Regions from separate parts of the Pseudomonas sp. C11 genome, predicted to be linked through region 2. Evidence: predicted binding sites of a transcription regulator. Region 2 holds the regulator's gene; the other holds the start of a gene.

Region 1 (10,488 bases), on a different contig from region 2:
CGACCAGTTGCAACAGATGGCCATGCGCGGCCACCAGCAGTTCTATCGCCATCGCAGCCATATCGGCGCCCAGTTGGTGCGCTTCGTCTTCGGTGGTTTTCCACGCCTGGTGCGCAGCGAATGGCGCTTCGTCTGCAGCGCCAGCCTGTTGTTCTTCGGCAGCCTGGCATTGATGGGGCTGCTCACCTACCTGTTCCCCGAACTGATCTACGGCCTGGTCAGTCCCGATCAGGTCAGCGAGATGGAGCGCATGTACGATCCAGATGCCCGTCGCATCGGTCGCTTCGGCGAGCGCGGCTCCGGCGACGACTGGATGATGTTCGGCTTCTACATCATGAACAACATCGGCATCGCCTTTCAGACCTTCGCCAGCGGCCTGCTGCTGGGCCTCGGCAGCCTGTTCTTCCTGCTCTTCAACGGCCTGATGATCGGCGCCGTGGCCGGCCATCTGACCCGCATCGGTTACAGCGAAACCTTCTGGTCATTCGTCGTCGGCCATGGCGCCTTCGAGCTGACCGCCATCGCCCTGGCCGGTGCTGCCGGGCTCAAGTTGGGCTGGGCCCTGCTCGCTCCCGGCCGCCTGCGCCGAGGAGAGGCCCTGCGCCAGGCGGCCAGCAAGGCCGTGCAACTGGTCGCCGGGGTCATCCTGTTCCTGCTGATTGCCGCCTTTATCGAAGCCTTCTGGTCATCCACCACGGTGGCCACGCCGCAGGTCAAATACATCGTCGGTGCCTGCCTCTGGGCCCTGGTGCTGGGCTACCTGACCCTGGCCGGACGGAGGTCGCATGCGCCTGACTGAAGCCAGCCTCGCCATTCGCCCGCGCAGCGCCTGGGAGGCGCTCGATCTGGGCGTACTCATGGCGCAGCGGCATGCTGGCCTGCTCATGGCCAGTTGGGCGCTGGTCACCCTGCCGATCTTCGCCCTGCTCTGCGCAGTGCTCTGGCAGTACCCAGGCTGGGCGATGTTCCTCTTCTGGTGGTTGAAGCCTGCCTACGAGCGCCTGCCGCTGTACATCCTTTCGCACGCATTGTTCGGCAACACGCCGACGCTCAGGCAGGCCGTGAAAGCCTGGCCCAAGTTGCTCAAACCTCAACTGCTGGCCAGCCTGACCTGGCGCCGACTGAGCCTAACGCGCAGCTTCGATCTGCCGGTGCTGCAGCTCGAAGGGCTATCCGGCCAGGCACGCAGCCAGCGCCTGGTAGTGCTCGGACAACGCGACAGTGGCGCGGCGACCTGGCTCACCGTCGTCGGCGTGCACCTGGAAACCGCGCTCATGCTCGGCCTCAGCGCGCTCTTCTACCTGATGCTGCCGCAGCAGATCGAGCTGAACTGGAGCTGGCAAAGCCTGATCACCCCCGACAGCGGGGAATGGCTGTGGCTGGAACACCTGTCCAATGCCGGCTATGCCCTGCTGCTGATCGTCTGGGAGCCGGTCTACGTCGCCTGCGGCTTCACCCTGTACCTCAACCGTCGTACTGCGTTGGAAGCCTGGGATATCGAGCTGGTATTCCGCCGCCTGCGTCAACGCCTGATCGGAACCGCCTACGCCCTACTCCTGGGCTGCGCCCTGCTCCTGGGCCAACCGGCTACGACGGCTTGGGCCGATGACGCAGCGCCCGCAGCCCAGATCGATCCGCACGGCCCCGAAGCACCGCGCCTGCTGAAACAGCCGCTGACCAGCCAGGCCGCACACGACAGCATCAGCAAACTGCTCGATGAACCGCCCTTCCAGCATCGCGAAAGTGTCACCCGCTGGCGCCTGGGCGATGACAAAAAGGCCGAAGAACCCACTGAAAAAGAAGACGGCAAGGGCTTTTTCGAAGCGCTGGAAAAACTCGGCCAGTTGTTGAAAGGCCTGGACACCCTCGCGCAAATCTTCGAAGTGTTGCTCTGGGGAAGCCTGTTTGCCCTGCTGGTGTACATCCTCTGGCGTTATCGCGACTGGCTGCAGACCTTCGGTGAGCGTCTTGGCCTGCCGAAGAAACGCCGGCGCATCGTGGTGCCCACGCAGATGTTCGGCCTGGAAGTCGCCCCGGAGAGCCTGCCGGAGGATGTCGCCAGCGAAGCGCAACGGCTCTGGGGCAGTGACCCGCGCGCCGCGCTTGGCCTGCTTTACCGCGCACTGCTCAGCCGCCTGCTCTACGACCATCGACTCGCCCTCAAGGCCTCGCACACCGAGGGTGAGGTGCTGCGCCTGGTGCAAAACCTGAATCATCAGAATCTGCAAGGCTACAGCGAGCAGCTCACTCAGCACTGGCAGGCGCTCGCCTATGGTCATCGCCAGCCGTCTACGGAACAGGCTCAGGCCCTCTGCCAGGGCTGGCGCGAGCTGTTCGGTCTGGAGGCTCGCCCATGAGTCGTCGCGCCGGCTTCTTCACCGCCATGGTCGTGCTGCTGCTCGTTGGCCTGTCCGCCATCTATCTCATGCAGAATCTGCAGCCTTATCAGGAAACCGTCGAACACGGCCCTGCACCGGAAGTGGCTGCCAATCCCTATCTGGCCGCCGAACATTTCCTGCGCCAGCGCGGGCTCAGCGTGCAGCAAGTCGACGGCTTGGACGTGCTGGACAAGCTGCCCAGCCAGGGCCAGACCCTGATGCTCCTGGCCGACCGCGGCAACATGACGCCACGCCAAGCCGAACATCTGCTGCAGTGGACGGCCAACGGCGGCCACCTGCTGCTGATCGCCGAACGCCTCTGGGACGAAGAGGAAGGCAAGAGCGGCGACATCCTCCTCGACCTGCTCGGCATCGAGCAGTACATGAGCGACGACCTCGAGGAAGAAGAAGCCGAAGGCGAGCCCGGCGAAACGAAGGCCGAAGACGACTACCCGGATCTGACCAAGCTCTACCTGCAGAACGAAGACGCACCGGCCTACATCGCCTTCGATACCGACTACCACCTGTTCGATGCGCAGAACCGCGCCCACGCCTGGGCCAACAGCGCCAAGGCCACCCATCTGCTGCAGCTCTACCACGGCGAAGGGCTGGTGACCGTGCTCAGCGATCCGTGGATCTGGCAGAACACCCGCATCGGTGAGTACGACCACGCCTGGCTGCTCTGGTACCTCAGCCAGGACAGCGCCGTGACCCTGCTCTATCGCGCCGACCAGGACAACCTGTTCAGCCAGTTGCTGCGCAACTTCCCGCTGGCGCTGGTGGTGCTGGTGCTGCTGCTCGCCGCCGCGCTGTGGCATGCCGGCATGCGCCATGGCCCGCTGCTCGCCCCGGCCAGCCGCGCTCGCCGGCAACTGGAGGAGCACCTGCGCGCCAGTGCCGACTTCCTGCTACGCCGCCGCGGCCAGCACAGCCTGCTGCAAATCCTGCAACAGGACATCAAGCGCCGTGCCCGACGGCGCTACCCCGGCTTCGAAAAACTCGGCGTCGCCGAACAGTGGCAGGTGCTGGGTCGCCTCACGCGCCTGCCATCGCGCAGTATCAGCCAAGCCATGCGCCCGCTGCCCAAGCAGCGCCTATCCGCCAGTGACTTCACCCGCCAGGTCGCCCACCTGCAAACCCTCAGGAATGCCCTATGACGAGCGAACAGACGCCTGAAACCGAAACCCTGCCGGCTTCCGATGCAGCGACGGCCGCACCTGCCAACCCGCAACTGCAACAACGCCAGCGTGCCAGCGCGCTGGCCCAGGCGCTGCGCAGCGAATTGCGCAAGGCGGTGATCGGCCAGTGCGCGGTGATCGACGATGTACTCACGGCACTCATCGCGGGCGGCCACGTTCTGGTCGAAGGCGTCCCCGGCCTGGGCAAGACCCTGCTGGTGCGCGCCCTGGCCCGTTGCTTCGGCGGCGAGTTCGCGCGCATCCAGTTCACCCCGGATCTGATGCCCAGCGACATCACCGGCCATGCCGTGTACGACCTGCAGAGCGAGCAGTTCAAGCTGCGCAAGGGGCCGATCTTCACCAACCTGCTGCTGGCTGACGAGATCAACCGCGCCCCGGCCAAGACCCAGGCGGCCCTGCTGGAGGTGATGCAGGAGCGTCAGGTGACCCTGGAAGGTCGCGCTCTGGCCGTACCGCTGCCCTTCATGGTGCTGGCCACGCAGAACCCCATCGAGCAGGAAGGCACCTATCCGCTGCCGGAAGCCGAGCTCGACCGTTTCATGCTCAAGCTGCGCATGGATTACCCGGAGCAGGACGAAGAGCTGAGCATGGTGCGTCAGGTGACCCGCTCGGCCAAGGCCGACATGCTCGAAGTCAGCCCGCTGCGCACCCTGCTGCAAGCCAAGGACGTGCTGGCCCTGCAGAAGATCGCCAGCGACCTGCCCATCGACGAACAGGTGCTCGACTACGCCGTGCGCCTGGCCCGTGCCACACGCACCTGGCCGGGCCTGGCCATGGGCGCCGGGCCACGTGCCTCGATCGCCCTGGTACGTGGCGCCCGCGCCCGTGCCCTGCTGCGCGGCGGCGACTTCGTGCTACCCGACGACATCAAGGGCTGCGCCCTGGCCGTGTTGCGCCATCGCGTGCGCCTGGCGCCCGAATTGGACATTGAAGGCCTGTCAGTAGATCAAGTGTTGCAACAACTGCTCGACCAGGTGCCGGCACCGCGTCTATGAAGCCCTCGCGCCTGCTCCTCGCCCTGCTCGGCACACTGCTGACAGCCGCCGTACTGCTCGGCGCGCTACCACTGCTGGGGGTGAAATTGCCGGCCAGCCTGGACATGCTGGGCTGGGCCGTGCTCTGTGCGCTGGCACTGATCGCGCTGATGGATGCCCTGTGGCTGCGCCGTTTGCCCACACCCAGGGTGCAACGCACGCTGCCGGGTAATCTGCCGCTGGGCCGCTGGAGCGACGTGCAGTTACAGGTGCATCACGGCTTCGCCAACGCGGCGCAGATCGAGCTGTTCGATCATGTGCCGGCCGGCATGGCGTTCGAGGGCATGCCGCTGCGCGTCGACCTGCACCCCGGCCAGCAGACGCAGTTGAGCTATCGCCTCAAACCGCAGCAACGCGGGCATTTCGCTTTCGACCGCTGCGAACTCTTGCTGCCCAGCCCGTTGCGTCTGTGGCAAGGCCGTCGCCTGCTCGATGTGCCGGGTGAGAGCCGCGTCTTCCCCGACTTCGCCCGCCTCTATGGCGCCCAACTGAAGGCTGTGGACGACTGGCTCAGCCAGTTGGGCGTGCGCCAGCGTCCGCGTCGTGGTTTGGGCCTGGAGTTCCACCAACTGCGCGAGTTTCGCGACGGCGATACCCTGCGCCAGATCGACTGGAAGGCCACCGCGCGCAAGCGCACGCCGATCGCCCGCGAGTACCAGGACGAGCGCGACCAGCAGATCGTCTTCCTGCTCGACTGCGGCCGGCGCATGCGCAGCCAGGACGACGAGCTGTCGCACTTCGATCACGCCCTCAACGCCTGCCTGCTGCTCAGCTACGTGGCCCTGCGCCAGGGCGACGCGGTGGGCCTGGCGACCTTCGCCGGCAATCACCAGCGCTATTTGGCACCGGTCAAGGGTCAGGCCCAGCTCAACACCCTGCTGGGCGCCGTATACGACCTGGAGACCAGCCAGCAGCCCGCCGACTTCAGCGCCGCCGCCGATCTGCTCCTCGCCCGCCAGCGGCGCCGCGCCCTGGTGGTGCTGGTGACCAACCTGCGCGATGAGGATGATCAGGATCTGCTCGCGGCAGTGAAACGCCTGTCGCGCCAGCACCGTGTGCTGATCGCCAGCCTGCGCGAAGAAGTACTCGACCGCCTGCGTCAGGAACCGGTGGAACAGTTCGAGCAGGCGCTGGCCTACTGCGGCACCCTGGACTATCTCAACGCCCGCGCCGGATTGCATGAGCGTCTGGCCGCCCATGACGTACCGGTGCTCGATGCACGGCCCGGCGAGCTTGGGCCGGAACTGGTCAGCAGCTACCTGGCCTGGAAGAAAGCCGGCGCACTTTAAGGGCAACCCCTGGCGCCCGCGGTGGTCGAAGGCATTGACGCAGAGGCCCTGGCACCGGCTTTCCCACACAGATGCTGCGTGGTTATGGCCGATGCTGGGTGCTATGATCCCGAGTCTGTGGCGCAAGGGGTACAAACTCCACGCCGCTCGCAGGCTGATCCCAGCCTGCCGTCAGGGCCGCCCGTGATCGGCCTCATGCGCATACCGCACACGACCTGAGTAGGAGATAGACCATGGCTTTTGAATTGCCGCCGCTGCCTTACGAAAAGAACGCTCTCGAGCCGCACATTTCCGCCGAGACCCTGGAATTCCACCACGACAAGCACCACAACACCTACGTCGTGAACCTGAACAACCTGGTGCCGGGCACCGAGTTCGAAGGCAAGAGCCTGGAAGAGATCGTCAAGACCTCCTCGGGCGGCATCTTCAACAACGCCGCTCAGGTGTGGAACCACACCTTCTACTGGAACTGCCTGTCGCCGAACGGCGGTGGCCAACCGACCGGCGCCCTGGCTGATGCCATCAACGCTGCCTTCGGTTCCTTCGACAAGTTCAAGGAAGAGTTCAGCAAGGTTTCCATCGGCACCTTCGGTTCCGGCTGGGGCTGGCTGGTGAAGAAAGCTGACGGTTCCCTGGCCCTGGCCAGCACCATCGGCGCCGGCTGCCCGCTGACCAGCGGCGACACTCCGCTGCTGACCTGCGACGTCTGGGAACACGCCTACTACATCGACTACCGCAACCTGCGTCCGAAGTACGTCGAGGCGTTCTGGAACCTGGTCAACTGGGACTTCGTTGCCCAGAACTACGCGGCCTGATTCAGCGCCCCGTAATACAGGAACCCGGCTTCGGCCGGGTTCTTCGTTTTCGCGCTCGCTAAACGCTCACAACAAGCGCCGAGCAGAACAGGCCAAGCCCTGTTCCTCCACCCGGCTCACCGCCTGACTCAGCAGGCGATCGGCACGCACCGGCCCGAAGAACTCGCACAACCCGATATAGAGCAGGTTGAGCAGTTTGCGCAGTTGCTCGATACCCAGACTCTCGATGCCATCGAGCGCCCCCTGCTCCAGCCAGGCACGCAGTCGCAGGCTCAGCTCAGCACTCACCTGCATGCCAGCGAGATTACCTGCGGCGAACCCACGCAACGCCTGTTGTTGCGAGCTGTCCATCTGCGCCAGCAAGGCCTGGTTGAGCGCCAGGAAGGTTGTCTGCGCCGCCGCATCAGGGCTGGCAACGCTACGCACGGCCTCATTACGCCCCTGGCGCCAGGCAGCCAGTTGCATCTCTGGGTCTGGTAACAGGTTGTCGGGCGAGCCCGTCAAGGCGCCGACCAGCTCGCGGTACAAGCGCGCCCGTTCCAGCTTGCGCTCGGTGCGCAGCACCACCTCGGCGAGAAATTCGTTGAGGGCGAAGGGCGGTTTGTCTGAATACTTGTTCTCCCACAAGGCCAGCAACGGCCATAACTCCTCCTCGGAAAAATGCCCGGCCAGGCCGGTATAGATGGCGCGACGACGCAGGTTCAATCTCATCCTCAGCCCCTCCTCGACCATTGTTCGCTGTCGAAGGTCTGCATCAGGTTGAATTCCGGGTAGCCCACCTCGGCGTGTTCGGCGAAGTCCAGGCCCCGTTGTTCGTGCTGGGCGGAGACGCGCAGACCGACGGTCTTGGCCAGCAACAGGTAGAACAGCAAGGCCAGCGGAAAGGCCCAGAGAAAAGCCGCTGCCGCTCCCAGCGCCTGTACCGCCACACGCGACCAGTTGAACAGGTCGCCCTGGTAGAAAAGCCCCGCTGCCAAGGTGCCCCATATGCCGGCGAAACCGTGCACCGGTACCGCGCCTACCACGTCGTCGATACGCAGCCGGTCGAGCAGGCGCATGCCGTAGATCACCACGAAGCCTGCGATCAACCCGGTGAGTGCGGCATAGCCCGGCGCCATGCTGGCACAACCAGCCGTGATCCCTACCAGCCCGCCGATGGAGCCATTGACCGTGCTGGTCAGCAGCACCGGGCTGGCAGTGCTGCGTTGCGCGACCAACGCACCGATGGCACCGCAGAGCGCTGCCAGATGGGTATTGAGGGCGATCAGCCCCAGCGAACTGCTGACTGCCAGATTGCTTCCGGCATTGAAGCCGAACCAACCGAACCAGAGCAGGAAGCCACCCAGCGCGACCATGCCCAGATTGTGCCCGGGAATCAGCCGTGCCTGGCCATCGCTGCCGTAACGCCCCAGTCGCGGGCCAAGCAACAGGATGCCAGCCAACGCACACCAGGCGCCGACACTGTGCACCACGGTAGAGCCGGCGAAGTCGATGAAGCCCAGCTTGGCCAGCCAACCCTGGCCGCCATACAGGCCACTCCATACCCAACTGCCGAATATCGGGTAGATCAAACCGCTGATCACCACCGCACCGGCCAGATAGGCCCAATAGTGGGTGCGCTCGGCCATGGCACCACTGGCGATGGTTGCCGCCGTGGCTGCGAACATCATCTGAAAGAGCAGGAAGGTGTAGTCCCAGGGCTCGCCATCATGCAGGGCGAAATGGCTCATGCCATACCAGCCGGTTAGGTTGGCGCCGAACATCAAGCCAAAACCCAGCAACCAGAAGACGACCCCGCCCACGCAACAATCCATGTAGTTCTTCATCATCACGTTGACGGCATTCTTGGCCCGTGACATGCCGCTTTCCAGCAAGGCAAAACCCGCCTGCATGAGGAACACCAGCACACTGGCCAGCACCAGCCAGGCAGTATTCACCGCCTCGTCAGTGGCCGCGTGGGCCTGAGGGGCGAAGCAGACAGCGACGAGCAACAGCCAGAGCGTTTTCATCCCGAGTCCCCCGATGGTCGATGTGCCATCAGTCGCAACTCTTGTGCCACTACTCATTTCGATGAAAAGCCGCTCAAGTCCGGGCCAAACGCACCGACACAGAGCAAGGCCAGCGTACGAGCCGCTGGTCATGCACCAGGCTCGCCCTTCGGTAAGGAAAAGTGCCACCAGCCATGCTGGCCCTTTGACGGCCAGAGCGAGATTGCCAATACTCTCGTCTGATGACGCTGTAGCACCCGACACAAGGAATTGCATTTGAAGCTGGAATTGAAGAACAGCTTGTCACTCAAGTTGCTCCGCGTGGTGCTGCTTTCGGCACTGGTGGTCGGGGTGGTGCTCAGCTGTGCGCAAATCGTCTTCGACGCCTACAAGACGCGGCAAGCGGTTGCCAATGATGCTCAGCGTATCCTCGGCATGTTCCGCGATCCGTCGACCCAGGCGGTGTACAGCCTGGATCGGGAAATGGGCATGCAGGTGATCGAAGGCCTGTTTCAGCACGAATCGGTGCGTTATGCCTCCATCGGTCATCCCAACGAGCCCATGCTGGCCGAACGTTCGCGCGACCTGGCGCAGATTCCCACCCGCTGGCTGACAGACCCGATCCTCGGCCAGGAACAGCAGTTCTCCACCAAGCTGGTCGGTCGCGGCCCCTACAGCGAGTATTACGGCGACCTCAACATCGTTCTCGACACCGCCGCGTACGGCGAAAGCTTCGTGACCAATTCGGTCATCATCTTCATTTCCGGCGTGCTCCGTGCCATGGCCATGGGCCTGGTGCTCTATCTGGTCTACCACTGGCTGCTGACCAAACCCCTGTCGAAGATCATCGAGCACCTCACCCACATCAACCCGGATCGCCCCAGCGAGCACAAGCTGCCCATGCTCGCCGGCAACGAAAACAACGAACTGGGGCTGTGGATCAACACCGCCAACCAGTTGCTCGCGTCCATCGAACGCAATACCACCCTGCGCCGCGAAGCGGAAAACAGCCTGCTGCGCATGGCCCAGTACGACTTCCTCACCGGGCTGCCCAACCGCCAGCAACTGCAGCAGCAACTCGACCAGATTCTCGAGGATGCCGGCCGCCTGCAGCGACGCGTCGCCGTACTCTGCGTCGGCCTCGATGACTTCAAGGGCATCAACGAGCAGTTCAGCTACCAGAGCGGCGACCAGTTGCTGCTCGCCCTCTCCGACCGTCTGCGTAGCCACAGCGGCCGCCTGGGCGCCCTGGCGCGCCTCGGCGGCGACCAGTTCGCCCTGGTGCAAGCCGATATCGAGCAGCCCTACGAGGCCGCCGAGCTGGCGCAGAGCGTGCTGGACGACCTGGAGCAGCCCTTCCAGCTCGACCAGCAGGAAGTACGCCTGCGCGCCACCATCGGCATCACCCTGTTCCCCGAAGACGGCGACAGCACCGAGAAGCTGCTGCAGAAAGCCGAGCAGACCATGACCCTGGCCAAGAGCCGCTCGCGCAACCGCTACCAGTTCTACATCGCCAGCGTCGACAGCGAGATGCGCCGCCGCCGTGAGCTGGAGAAGGATCTGCGCGACGCCCTGGCGCAAAACCAGTTGCACCTGGTCTATCAGCCGCAGGTGGACTATCGCGATCACCGTGTGGTCGGTGTCGAAGCGCTGCTGCGCTGGCAGCATCCGCAGCACGGCTTCGTTCCACCGGATCTGTTCATCCCCCTGGCCGAGCAGAACGGCACCATCATTCCCATTGGCGATTGGGTGCTGGATCAGACCTGCCGCCAACTGCGCGAGTGG
Region 2 (10,488 bases):
GGGGCGCACGCTGTTCGATCTGCGTGGTCAGGTCGAGATAACGGCGCTGCAGAAATGGCTGAAGGCGCCGCCGAGTCTGCCGGTCACTGGGCTGTTACCCTACCGGCTGCGCCTGACCCTGGATGGTGATGACAGCCTGCTGCGTGTCGACTCCACGCTGCGCGGCGTCGCGGTCGAGTTGCCGGCACCGTTCGGCAAGGCCGCAGGCGAAGAGCTGCATGCCGACTGGCGCATGACCCTGTCCGGGCGCGAGCGCCGTTATTGGGCGCAATACGCCGAGTTGGCCAGCCTGAGCCTGGCCTCACCACCGGGTGCCCTGGCGCAAGGGCGCGGCGAACTGGTGCTTGGTGGTGAGGCGGCGCGCCTGCCAACGGAACCAGGCCTGCGCGTGCGTGGGCGGCTGGCCGAGCTGGATCTCAGCGCCTGGCAGCAGGTGGGCAGCAAACACAAGGTTTCCGTAGATGCCGACAGCCAGCGGCTGTTCAAGAGTGCGCAACTGGACATCGGACGTTTCCGTGGTTTCGGCCAGGAGGTCGAGAACCTGAGCGTCGGTCTGACGCGTCAGGGCCAGGCCTGGGCTTTGCAACTGGACAGTGCATTGGCGGCTGGCCAGGTGCTGTTGCCGGATGCTGATAACGCACCGATCGGCATCGATCTGCGCTATGTCAGGCTGCCGGCCCCCGATCCTGATGCGGACAAGAGCATCTCTGTGCCCGACCCTCTGGCTGACGTCGACCCGCGCAAGATTCCGGCGCTGGACGTGCATATCGATCAGGTGCGGCGCGGGGATAAGGTGCTCGGTGCGTGGTCGCTTAAAGTGCGCCCCGAAGCACAGGGCGTTCGCTTCGATGAGCTGGATCTGGATCTGCAGGGCCTGAAGATCGGCGGCAGCGCCGGCTGGCGTGGTGAGCCTGGCAACAGCCGCAGCTGGTACAAGGGGCGTCTGCAAGGGGGGGATCTCAGCAAGATCCTGCAGGCTTGGGATTTTGCCCCCAGCGTCACCAGTGAGAGCTTCCGCGTGGATGCCGATGGCAACTGGCCGGGCTCGCCTGCCTGGTTCTCGCTCAAGCGTTATTCCGGCAATCTCGATCCGTCGCTGCGCAAGGGACAGTTCGTCGAGGTGCAGGGTTCAGCTCAGGCCTTGCGGGTGTTCGGCCTGCTCAATTTCAACTCCATCGGCCGTCGCCTGCGTCTGGATTTCTCCGACCTGCTGGGCAAGGGGCTGAGCTACGACCGGGTCAAGGGTAATCTGCAGGCGACCAATGGTCTGTTCGTCACCCGTGAGCCGATCACCCTCGCCGGACCGTCGAGCAACCTGGAGCTCAACGGCAATCTCGACATGGGGAACGAGCAGATCGATGCCAAGCTGCTGGTGACACTGCCGGTGACCAACAACCTGCCGCTCGCCGCACTGATCGTCGGTGCGCCGGCGATCGGTGGTGCGCTGTTCGTCGTCGACAAGCTGCTGGGCGACAAGGTGGCGCGTTTCGCCAGCGTCCAGTACGACGTCAAGGGGCCGCTGCAGGAGCCCGAGATCAGCTTCGACAAACCCTTCGAAAAGCCGCAATGAGGGCGCGCATTGGCGTACTCTGTCGCCAGGCGAACCTGCCGCGTACAAGAGCGTACCCATGAACCTCGCTGTAATTCAGATGGTCAGTCAGGACGATGTACTGACCAATCTCCGACTGGCTCGACGCATGTTGGAGCGCGCCGCCCAGGGCGGTGCCCGCCTGGTCGTGCTGCCGGAAAACTTCGCGGCCATGGGCCGTCGTGACCTGGCCGCTATCGGCCGTGCCGAGGCGCTCGGCGAAGGGCCTATCCTGCCCTGGTTGAAACAGGCCGCGCGCGACCTCAGCTTATGGATAGTGGCCGGTACACTGCCGCTGCCGCCCGATGACGATGCCGAGGGCAAGCCACGGGCCTGCTCCCTGCTGATCGACGAGGATGGCGAGCGGGCGGCGCGTTACGACAAGCTGCACCTGTTCGACGTGGATGTCAGCGATAACCGCGGTCGCTATCGCGAGTCCGACGATTTTGCTCACGGCCAGCGCATCGTCGTGGCCGACACGCCGGTTGGACGTCTGGGCCTGACGGTGTGCTACGACCTGCGCTTCCCCGAGCTGTACTCGGCGCTGCGCGAGGCCGGTGCCGAACTGATCAGCGCGCCATCGGCCTTCACCGCCGTCACCGGCGCGGCGCACTGGCAGGTGCTGATTCGTGCCCGCGCCATCGAAACCCAGTGTTATGTGCTGGCAGCCGGGCAGGGCGGCGAACATCCGGGGCCCAGGCAGACCTTCGGTCATTCGGCCATCATCGACCCCTGGGGCGTGGTGCTGGCCGAGCAGGAACAAGGCGAGGCAGCCTTGCTGGCCTCGCGCGACGCCGCCGAGCAGGCGGCCATGCGCCAACGCATGCCGGTGCAGCAGCACCGCCGATTGTTTTCATCGGATGTACCGCGTCCGATCGTTGTGGAGTGACCATGAATACGATGTTGCAATCCGTCAGCGAGCACCTGCTCGCCCCCGGCAACCTGACCCTCGACAGCCTGAGCACTGTGCTCGGCGAAGTCGCCGGGCCGGGCATCGATGCCGCCGACCTGTACTTCCAGAGCCAGGTCTCGGAAACCTGGGTGCTGGAGGATGGCATCGTCAAGGAAGGCAGCTTCAATCTCGACCAGGGCGTCGGTGTACGCGCCCAGTCCGGTGAGAAGACCGGCTTCGCCTACAGCAACGCCATCAGCTTGGATGCGCTGAGCCAGGCGGCGCGTGCTGCTCGTTCGATTTCCCGCGCTGGCCAGCAGGGCCGAGTACAGGCGTTCGTCAGCCCGCAGGTGACGCAACTCTATGCCGAAGATAATCCGCTGGATGTCATGAGCCGCGCCGAGAAGGTCGAGTTGCTGCAGTGTATCGACCGCGCCACCCGCGCGCTGGATCCGCGTATCAAGCAGGTGACCGTCAGCCTGGCCGGCGTCTGGGATCGCATTCTGGTCGCCGCGCACGATGGCAGCCTGAGTGCCGACATCCGCCCGCTGGTGCGTTTCAACGTCAGCGTCATCGTCGAGCAGAACGGTCGTCGCGAGCGTGGAGGCCATGGCGGCGGTGGGCGTACCGACTACCGCTATTTCCTCGAAGAGGATCGCGCCATGGGCTATGCCCGCGAGGCGCTGCGCCAGGCACTGGTCAACCTCGAAGCCATTCCTGCACCGGCCGGCACGTTGCCGGTGGTGATGGGCGCCGGCTGGTCCGGCGTGCTGCTGCATGAGGCGGTCGGCCATGGTCTGGAGGGCGATTTCAACCGCAAGGGCAGTTCGGCCTACAGCGGTAAGGTGGGCGAGAAAGTCGCTTCCAGCCTGTGCACCATCGTCGACGACGGCACCCTGGCCGGGCGCCGGGGTTCGCTCAGCGTCGATGACGAAGGCACCCTGACCCAATGCACCACGCTGATCGAGAACGGCGTGCTCAAGGGCTACATGCAGGACAAGCTCAATGCGCGCCTGATGGGCGTGGCGGCCACCGGTAATGGCCGTCGCGAATCCTACGCGCACCTGCCGATGCCGCGCATGACGAACACCTACATGCTGGCTGGCGAGAGTGACCCGGAGGAAATCATCCGTTCGGTGAAGAAGGGCATCTACTGCGCCAATCTCGGCGGCGGACAGGTGGACATCACCAGCGGCAAGTTCGTGTTTTCCACCAGCGAGGCCTATCTGATCGAGGACGGCAAGATCACCGCGCCGGTCAAGGGCGCCACACTGATCGGCAATGGGCCTGAGGCCATGAGCCGGGTGTCGATGGTCGGTAACGATCTGGCGCTGGACAGCGGTGTCGGCACCTGCGGCAAGGACGGCCAGTCGGTGCCGGTAGGCGTGGGCCAGCCGACGCTGAAGATCGACGCGATCACCGTGGGCGGTACCGGCGCGTGAGCCGCGCCGGCGTGGCGATGCCTAGCGCAGGCCGCGCTGGATTTCGTCCAGCTCGCGGATGTACTTGAACACCTTGCGCGCGGCGGCCGGCGGCTTGTTGTGTGCGGCCTCATGCTGGGCATGACGGATCAGTCCGCGCAGATGCTGGACGTCGGCCTCGGGGTAGAGTTCGACGAAGCTTTCCAGGGCGCTGTCGCCTTCGCTGATCAGGCGGTCGCGCCAGCGCTCGAGGGCGTGGAAGCGCTCGTTGTACTCGCGGGTGGAGCTGTCCACCTGGTCGATCAGGGCGAGGATCGCCTCGACATCCTGTTCACGCATCAGCTTGCCGATGAACTGGATGTGGCGTTTGCGTGCGGCATTGGCCGTGTGCTTCGGCGCTTCGGCCAGGGCACGGCGCAGGGCGTCGGTCAGCGGCAGCTTGGCCAGCAGATCCGCTTTGAGGGTGGTCAGGCGTTCGCCGAGATCCTGCAGGGCATGCAGTTCACGTTTGACCTGGGATTTGCTCTTCTCCAGAGAGAAGTCGTCATAGGAATCAGACATGGGGTGGGTCCAGAGGGAAACGCCACCATGATAACAGCAGCGGCAGGCTTCGAGCTTCTCGCTGCAGGCGAAGAACGCTTGGGGCGTGCAGCCTGAAGCGTCTTTGAAGAATTGGAGTGGTTATGAGTGAAGTAGAACTGATCGGGCCACAGGCCCTGCGGGCGCTGCAGCAGCAGGTCGAAGCCATTCTTGCCGAGGCCTCACGTCAGGGCGCCAGTGCCTGCGAGGTGGCCGTTTCCGCAGGGCAGGGGCTCTCCACGACGGTGCGTCAGGGCGAGGTGGAAACCGTCGAGTTCAACCGCGACCAGGGTTTTGGCATCACGCTCTACGTTGGTCAGCGCAAGGGTTCGGCGAGCACCTCGGCTACGGGCGAGGCGGCGATTCGCGAGACGGTGGCGGCGGCCCTGGCCATCGCCAAACATGCCAGCGAAGACGAATGCGCAGGCTTGGCCGACGCGGCCTTGATGGCACGTGAGCTGCCGGAGCTGGATCTCTACCATCCCTGGTCGATCACGCCCGAGCAGGCGGTCGAGCAGGCGCTGAGCTGCGAGGCCGCAGCCTTCGCCGCCGATGCGCGGATCAAGAATGCCGACGGCACCAGCCTCAACACTCACCAGGGCTGCCGCGTCTACGGCAACAGCCATGGCTTCATTGGTGGTTATGCCAGCACTCGCCACAGCCTGAGCTGCGTGATGATCGCCGAAGGCGAGGGGCAGATGCAGCGCGACTACTGGTACGACGTCAACCGCCAGGGCGAGCTGCTGGCCGATGCTGCGGGGATCGGTCAGCGCGCTGCCGAGCGTGCGGTCAGTCGCCTTGGTGCACGCCCGGTGCCGACCTGCGAAGTGCCGGTGCTGTTCGCCGCCGAGCTGGCTGGTGGGCTGTTCAGCCATCTGCTGGCGGCGATCTCGGGTGGCAACCTGTATCGCCACTCCTCCTTCCTCGAAGGCGCACTTGGCCAGCGTCTTTTCCCTGAGTGGCTGAGCCTCGACGAGCGCCCGCACCTGCCGCGCGCGCTGGGCAGTGCGACCTTCGATGGTGACGGCCTGGCGACCTATGCCAAACCGTTCGTGGAGAAGGGCGAGCTGGTGTCCTACGTACTCGGCACCTACTCCGGCCGCAAGCTGGGCTTGCCCAGCACCGCCAACTCCGGCGGTGTGCACAACCTGTTCGTCACCCATGGCGACGAAGACCAGCAGGCGCTGATCCGTCGCATGGGGCGTGGCCTGCTGGTCACCGAGCTGATGGGGCATGGGTTGAACCTGGTGACGGGCGATTATTCCCGTGGCGCGGCGGGCTTCTGGGTGGAGAACGGCGAGATCCAGTTCCCCGTGCAGGAGGTCACCATCGCCGGCAACCTGCGTGATATGTTCCGCCAGATCGTTGCCGTTGGCCGTGATCTGGAGCGCCGCGGCAATATCTGCACCGGCTCGGTGCTGATCGAGAAGATGACTGTCGCCGGTAGCTAAAGCGGCAGAAACGACAAGGCCACCCGCAGGTGGCCTTGTTGTTTGTCAGACACTCATTCGCCTTCGTCGAAGTAGTTTTCGATCAGCGCGACCACGGCATCCATGGCCTCCTGATCCTGTTCGCCTTCGGTATGCAGGTGCACACTGGTGCCCTTGCCGGCTGCCAGCATCATCACGGCCATGATGCTCTTGCCATCGACCAGGCTGTCGCTGCTGCGGCCAATGCGCACCTGACAGGGATAACGGCTGGCGACACCGACGAACTTGGCGGCGGCACGGGCATGCAGGCCAAGTTTGTTGATGATGGTGATTTCGCGGGTTGGCATCGCGGCAGGGATTCCTTAGCTGAGGTCGCGGTGGCGAACCTGGACGTTCTTCAGTGACCGTTTCAGCGCTTCGTTGAGGCGGCTGGCCAGATAGACCGAGCGGTGATGGCCGCCGGTACAGCCAATGGCGATGGTCACGTAGGCGCGGTTGCTGGCAGCGAAGCGTGGCAGCCATTTGTCCAGATAGGCGAGGATATCCTGATACATCTCCTCGACTTCCGGTTGTGCCGCGAGGTAGTCGATGACCGGCTGATCGAGCCCGGAAAAATCGCGCAGTTCAGGTTTCCAGTAGGGGTTGGGCAGGCAGCGCGCGTCGAACACCAGATCGGCGTCCACGGGCATGCCACGTTTGAAGCCAAAGGACTCGACGAGAAAGGCCGTCCCCGTCTGTGCCTGCCCTAGCAGGCGCAGCTTCAGCGCGTCGCGCAACTGATAGAGGTTCAGGCGAGTAGTATCGATGCGCAGGTCGGCGAGATCGATGATCGGCGCCAGCAACTGCGTCTCGTAGGCGATGGCCTCGGCCAGCGAGCGATGTTCGTTGGTCAGCGGATGACGCCTGCGGGTTTCAGAGAAGCGCTTGAGCAGGGTGTCGTCTTCGGCGTCGAGGTAGAGCACCTCGCAGCGGATGCCGCGCTTGTTGACCTCGCTGAGCAACTCGGGGAAGCGGCGCAGCTGGCTCAGCAGGTTGCGTGCATCGATGGACACCGCCACCTGTGGCAGCAGCAGGTCACTGTGCGGCAGAAAACGCTCGGCCAGCTCTGGCAACAGGCTGGCCGGCAGATTGTCGATGCAGTAGAAACCGTTGTCTTCGAGTACATCGAGGGCGGTGCTCTTGCCGGAGCCGGAGCGACCGCTGACGATGATCAGGCGCATGATTATTGACCGTTCTGGATGTCCACGACGACCTGATAGAGCGCCTCGCTGGTCGGCGCCTGACGCAGGCGTTCGCGGACGTCCTGGCGGTCGAGCATGCTGGCGATCTGGCGCAGGAGTTCCAGGTGTGCGTCGGTAGCAGCCTCTGGCACCAGCAGCACGAACAGCAGATCGACCGGTGCACCGTCGATGGCGTCGAAGTCGACGGCCGTGTCGAGTCGCAACAGGGCGCTGATCGGGGCGCTGCAGCCGGCCAGGCGGCAATGGGGAATGGCGATGCCGTTGCCGAAACCGGTAGAGCCGAGCTTCTCGCGGGCAATGAGGCTTTCGTAGATGTCCTGGTTATCCAGGTCGGCGAGATCACGAGCAACCAGGCTGGCGATCTGTTCGAGCACGCGCTTCTTACTGCCGCCCGGCACGTTCACCAGGGAACGGCCGGGGGTCAGGATGTTTTCAAGTCGGATCATGGAGGGGAAATGTCAGCGGGCTGTAGCGCCTTGCAGGCGGTCGAGCTGCTTTTCCTTGTGCTTGATGAGTTGACGGTCGAGTTTGTCGGCCAGCAGGTCGATGGCGGCGTACATATCCGTATGCTCAGCGTTGGCGACGACCTCACCGCCGGCAACGTGAAGGGTGGCTTCGATCTTTTGCTTGAGCTTCTCGACTTCCATGATCACCTGAACGTTGGTGATCTTGTCGAAGTGGCGTTCCAGTCGGCCGAGTTTCTCGCCGATGTAGTCACGCAGGGCGTCGGTCACATCCAGCTGATGTCCACTGATGTTGACTTGCATACCGCTTTCTCCTTGTTGCCTTGTGTAAGAGGCAGGTCATGAGTCGACCTACCACCGGAACACCTTGGCCTGTTCGCGTGTGCGATCAGTCTGGCTTGCTCACATCAGGCGCTTGCGTTCACTGGACGGTGCGATACCGAGAGACTCGCGGTATTTGGCAACTGTCCGACGGGCGACCTGGATGCCTTGTGCCTCCAGTAAACCAGCGATCTTGCTGTCACTCAACGGCTTTTTCGCGTTTTCTGCGGCGACCAGTTTTTTGATGATGGCGCGGATCGCGGTGGACGAGCATTCGCCGCCTTCGGAGGTGCTGACGTGGCTGGAGAAGAAATATTTCAGCTCGTAAATGCCACGCGGGGTATGCATGAATTTCTGCGTGGTGACGCGCGAGATGGTCGACTCGTGCATGCCCACCGCTTCGGCGATGTCATGCAGCACCAGGGGCTTCATGGCCTCGTCACCGTAGTCGAGGAAGCCGCGTTGATGTTCGACGATCTGCGTGGCCACCTTCATCAGGGTCTCGTTGCGGCTCTGCAGGCTCTTGATGAACCAGCGCGCTTCCTGCAACTGGTTGCGCATGAAGGTGTTGTCGGCGCTGGAGTCGGCGCGTTTGACGAAGCCGGCGTACTGCGCATTGACGCGCAGTCGTGGCATGGCTTCCTGGTTCAGCTCCACCAGCCAGCGGTCGTTGTGCTTGCGCACGATGACGTCCGGCACCACATATTCCGGTTCGCTCGATTCGATCTGCGAACCCGGGCGCGGGTTGAGGCGCTGGATCAGGTCGATGACCTGCTTGAGCTCGTCTTCCTTGAGCTTGGTGCGGCGCATCAACTGGGCATAGTCACGGCTGCCGAGCAGTTCCAGGTGCTCGCTGACCAGACGCTGGGTTTCCGTCAGCCAGGGGGTGCTGGCAGGCAACTGACGGAGTTGCAGGAGCAGGCATTCACGCAGATCACGGGCGCCGATGCCGGCTGGCTCGAATTGCTGGATGCGATGCAGTACGACCTCGACTTCATCGAGTTCGATGTCCAGTTCGGTGTCGAAGGACTCGGCCACTTCCTCGAGGGTTTCCTCCAGGTAGCCATCGTTGTTGATGCAGTCGATCAGGGTGGCGGCGATCAGCCGATCCTTGTCCGACATCGGTGCGAGGTTGAGTTGCCACAGCAGGTGGCTGTGCAGGCTTTCACCAGTGGAGGTGCGGGTGGTGAAGTCCCACTCGTCATCATCGTTGCTGGGCAGGCTGCTGGCGCTGGTCTGGTAGATGTCTTCCCAGGCAGTGTCGACCGGCAGCTCGTTGGGAATGCGTTCGCCCCACTCGCCTTCCTCCAGGTTATCAACCGTCGGAGTGGCTTCCTGGTAGCTCTCTTCCTTGCTCGGCGCGGGGGCAGCGCTTTCGGCGCCATCGGCCATCGGGTCGCTGTTGTCGAAGTCGTCGCCATCTTCCTGGCGCTCGAGCATGGGGTTGGATTCCAGCGCCTCCTGGATCTCCTGCTGAAGATCCAGAGTAGACAGTTGGAGGAGGCGGATAGCCTGTTGCAGCTGCGGTGTCATCGTCAGCTGCTGGCCCATCTTGAGGACTAGCGAAGGTTTCATTGCAGACCTTAATTTACTGGCGAGTTACGCCTTCCACATCAGGGCGCCGAAGCGCCGCCAGGAAGCAAATTATATGCCTGAAAAACGCTCATTTGCCTAGGGGCTGTCCTATTCCTGTCATGTAAATGCAGGTGATTTACAGGCGGAACTCGTGGCCCAGGTATACCTCTTTCACGGTCTGGTTGGCGAGGATGGTCTGAGCATCGCCTTCTGCGATCAGTTGCCCGTCGTTGACGATGTAGGCAGTCTCGCAGATATCCAGGGTTTCGCGCACGTTGTGATCGGTGATCAGAATGCCGATGCCCTTGGCCTTGAGGTGATGGATGATCTGCTTGATATCGCCTACCGAGATCGGGTCGACACCGGCGAAGGGTTCGTCGAGCAGGATGAACTTCGGGTTGGTGGCCAGGGCGCGAGCGATTTCCACGCGGCGGCGTTCACCGCCAGACAGGCTCATGCCCAGGCTGTCGGCGATATGGTGGATATGGAATTCCTGCAGCAGGTTCTCCAGTTCCGCCTGGCGGCCGCTGCGATCCAGATCCTTGCGCGTTTCCAGAATGGCCATGATGTTGTCGGCCACCGACAGCTTGCGGAAGATCGAAGCTTCTTGGGGCAGGTAGCCGATACCCGCGCGGGCGCGGCCATGCATGGGCTGGTGGCTGACGTCCAGATCATCGATCAGCACACGCCCCTGATCGGCCTGCACCAGGCCGACGATCATGTAGAAGCAGGTGGTCTTGCCGGCGCCGTTGGGGCCGAGCAGGCCCACGATCTGGCCGCTTTCGATGTTCAGGCTGACGTCGCGTACGACCTGGCGACCCTTGTAGCTCTTGGCCAGATGCTGGGCTTTGAGAATGGCCATTACTGTTGCTGATCCGCAGGTTTGTTCTTCGGCTGGATGACCATGTCGATGCGCGGACGCGGCATGCTCACGTTGTTACCGGTGGCACGGCCCGCATTGACGATCTGGCGGCGGG

What was found. The regulator sigma-54, encoded in region 2, starts transcription at its own class of promoters, with help from an activator protein. The targets are predictions, from matches to a motif close to ANTGGCATNNANNTTGCTNT.
Region 1: the regulator sigma-54 is predicted to act here: its motif matches at 8,756-8,775, upstream of VC352_RS06075 (ammonium transporter).

Annotation. Positions count from the first base shown of each region.
Region 1 covers NZ_JAWIIP010000002.1:660,988-671,475, forward strand. The annotation lists gene VC352_RS06040 (stage II sporulation protein M) at 1-799, shown strand, start outside; gene VC352_RS06045 (DUF4129 domain-containing protein) at 786-2,357, shown strand; gene VC352_RS06050 (DUF4350 domain-containing protein) at 2,354-3,535, shown strand; gene VC352_RS06055 (MoxR family ATPase) at 3,532-4,572, shown strand; gene VC352_RS06060 (DUF58 domain-containing protein) at 4,569-5,900, shown strand; gene VC352_RS06065 (superoxide dismutase) at 6,134-6,715, shown strand; gene VC352_RS06070 (hypothetical protein) at 6,782-7,426, opposite strand; gene VC352_RS06075 (ammonium transporter) at 7,429-8,724, opposite strand; gene VC352_RS06080 (putative bifunctional diguanylate cyclase/phosphodiesterase) at 8,980-10,488, shown strand, end outside.
Region 2 covers NZ_JAWIIP010000009.1:151,184-161,671, reverse strand. The annotation lists gene VC352_RS15985 (YhdP family protein) at 1-1,570, shown strand, start outside; gene VC352_RS15980 (carbon-nitrogen hydrolase family protein) at 1,629-2,477, shown strand; gene tldD (metalloprotease TldD) at 2,480-3,922, shown strand; gene yjgA (ribosome biogenesis factor YjgA) at 3,944-4,462, opposite strand; gene pmbA (metalloprotease PmbA) at 4,585-5,931, shown strand; gene VC352_RS15960 (HPr family phosphocarrier protein) at 5,985-6,257, opposite strand; gene rapZ (RNase adapter RapZ) at 6,273-7,130, opposite strand; gene ptsN (PTS IIA-like nitrogen regulatory protein PtsN) at 7,133-7,597, opposite strand; gene hpf (ribosome hibernation-promoting factor, HPF/YfiA family) at 7,610-7,918, opposite strand; gene VC352_RS15940 (RNA polymerase factor sigma-54) at 8,018-9,511, opposite strand; gene lptB (LPS export ABC transporter ATP-binding protein) at 9,648-10,373, opposite strand; gene lptA (lipopolysaccharide transport periplasmic protein LptA) at 10,373-10,488, opposite strand, start outside.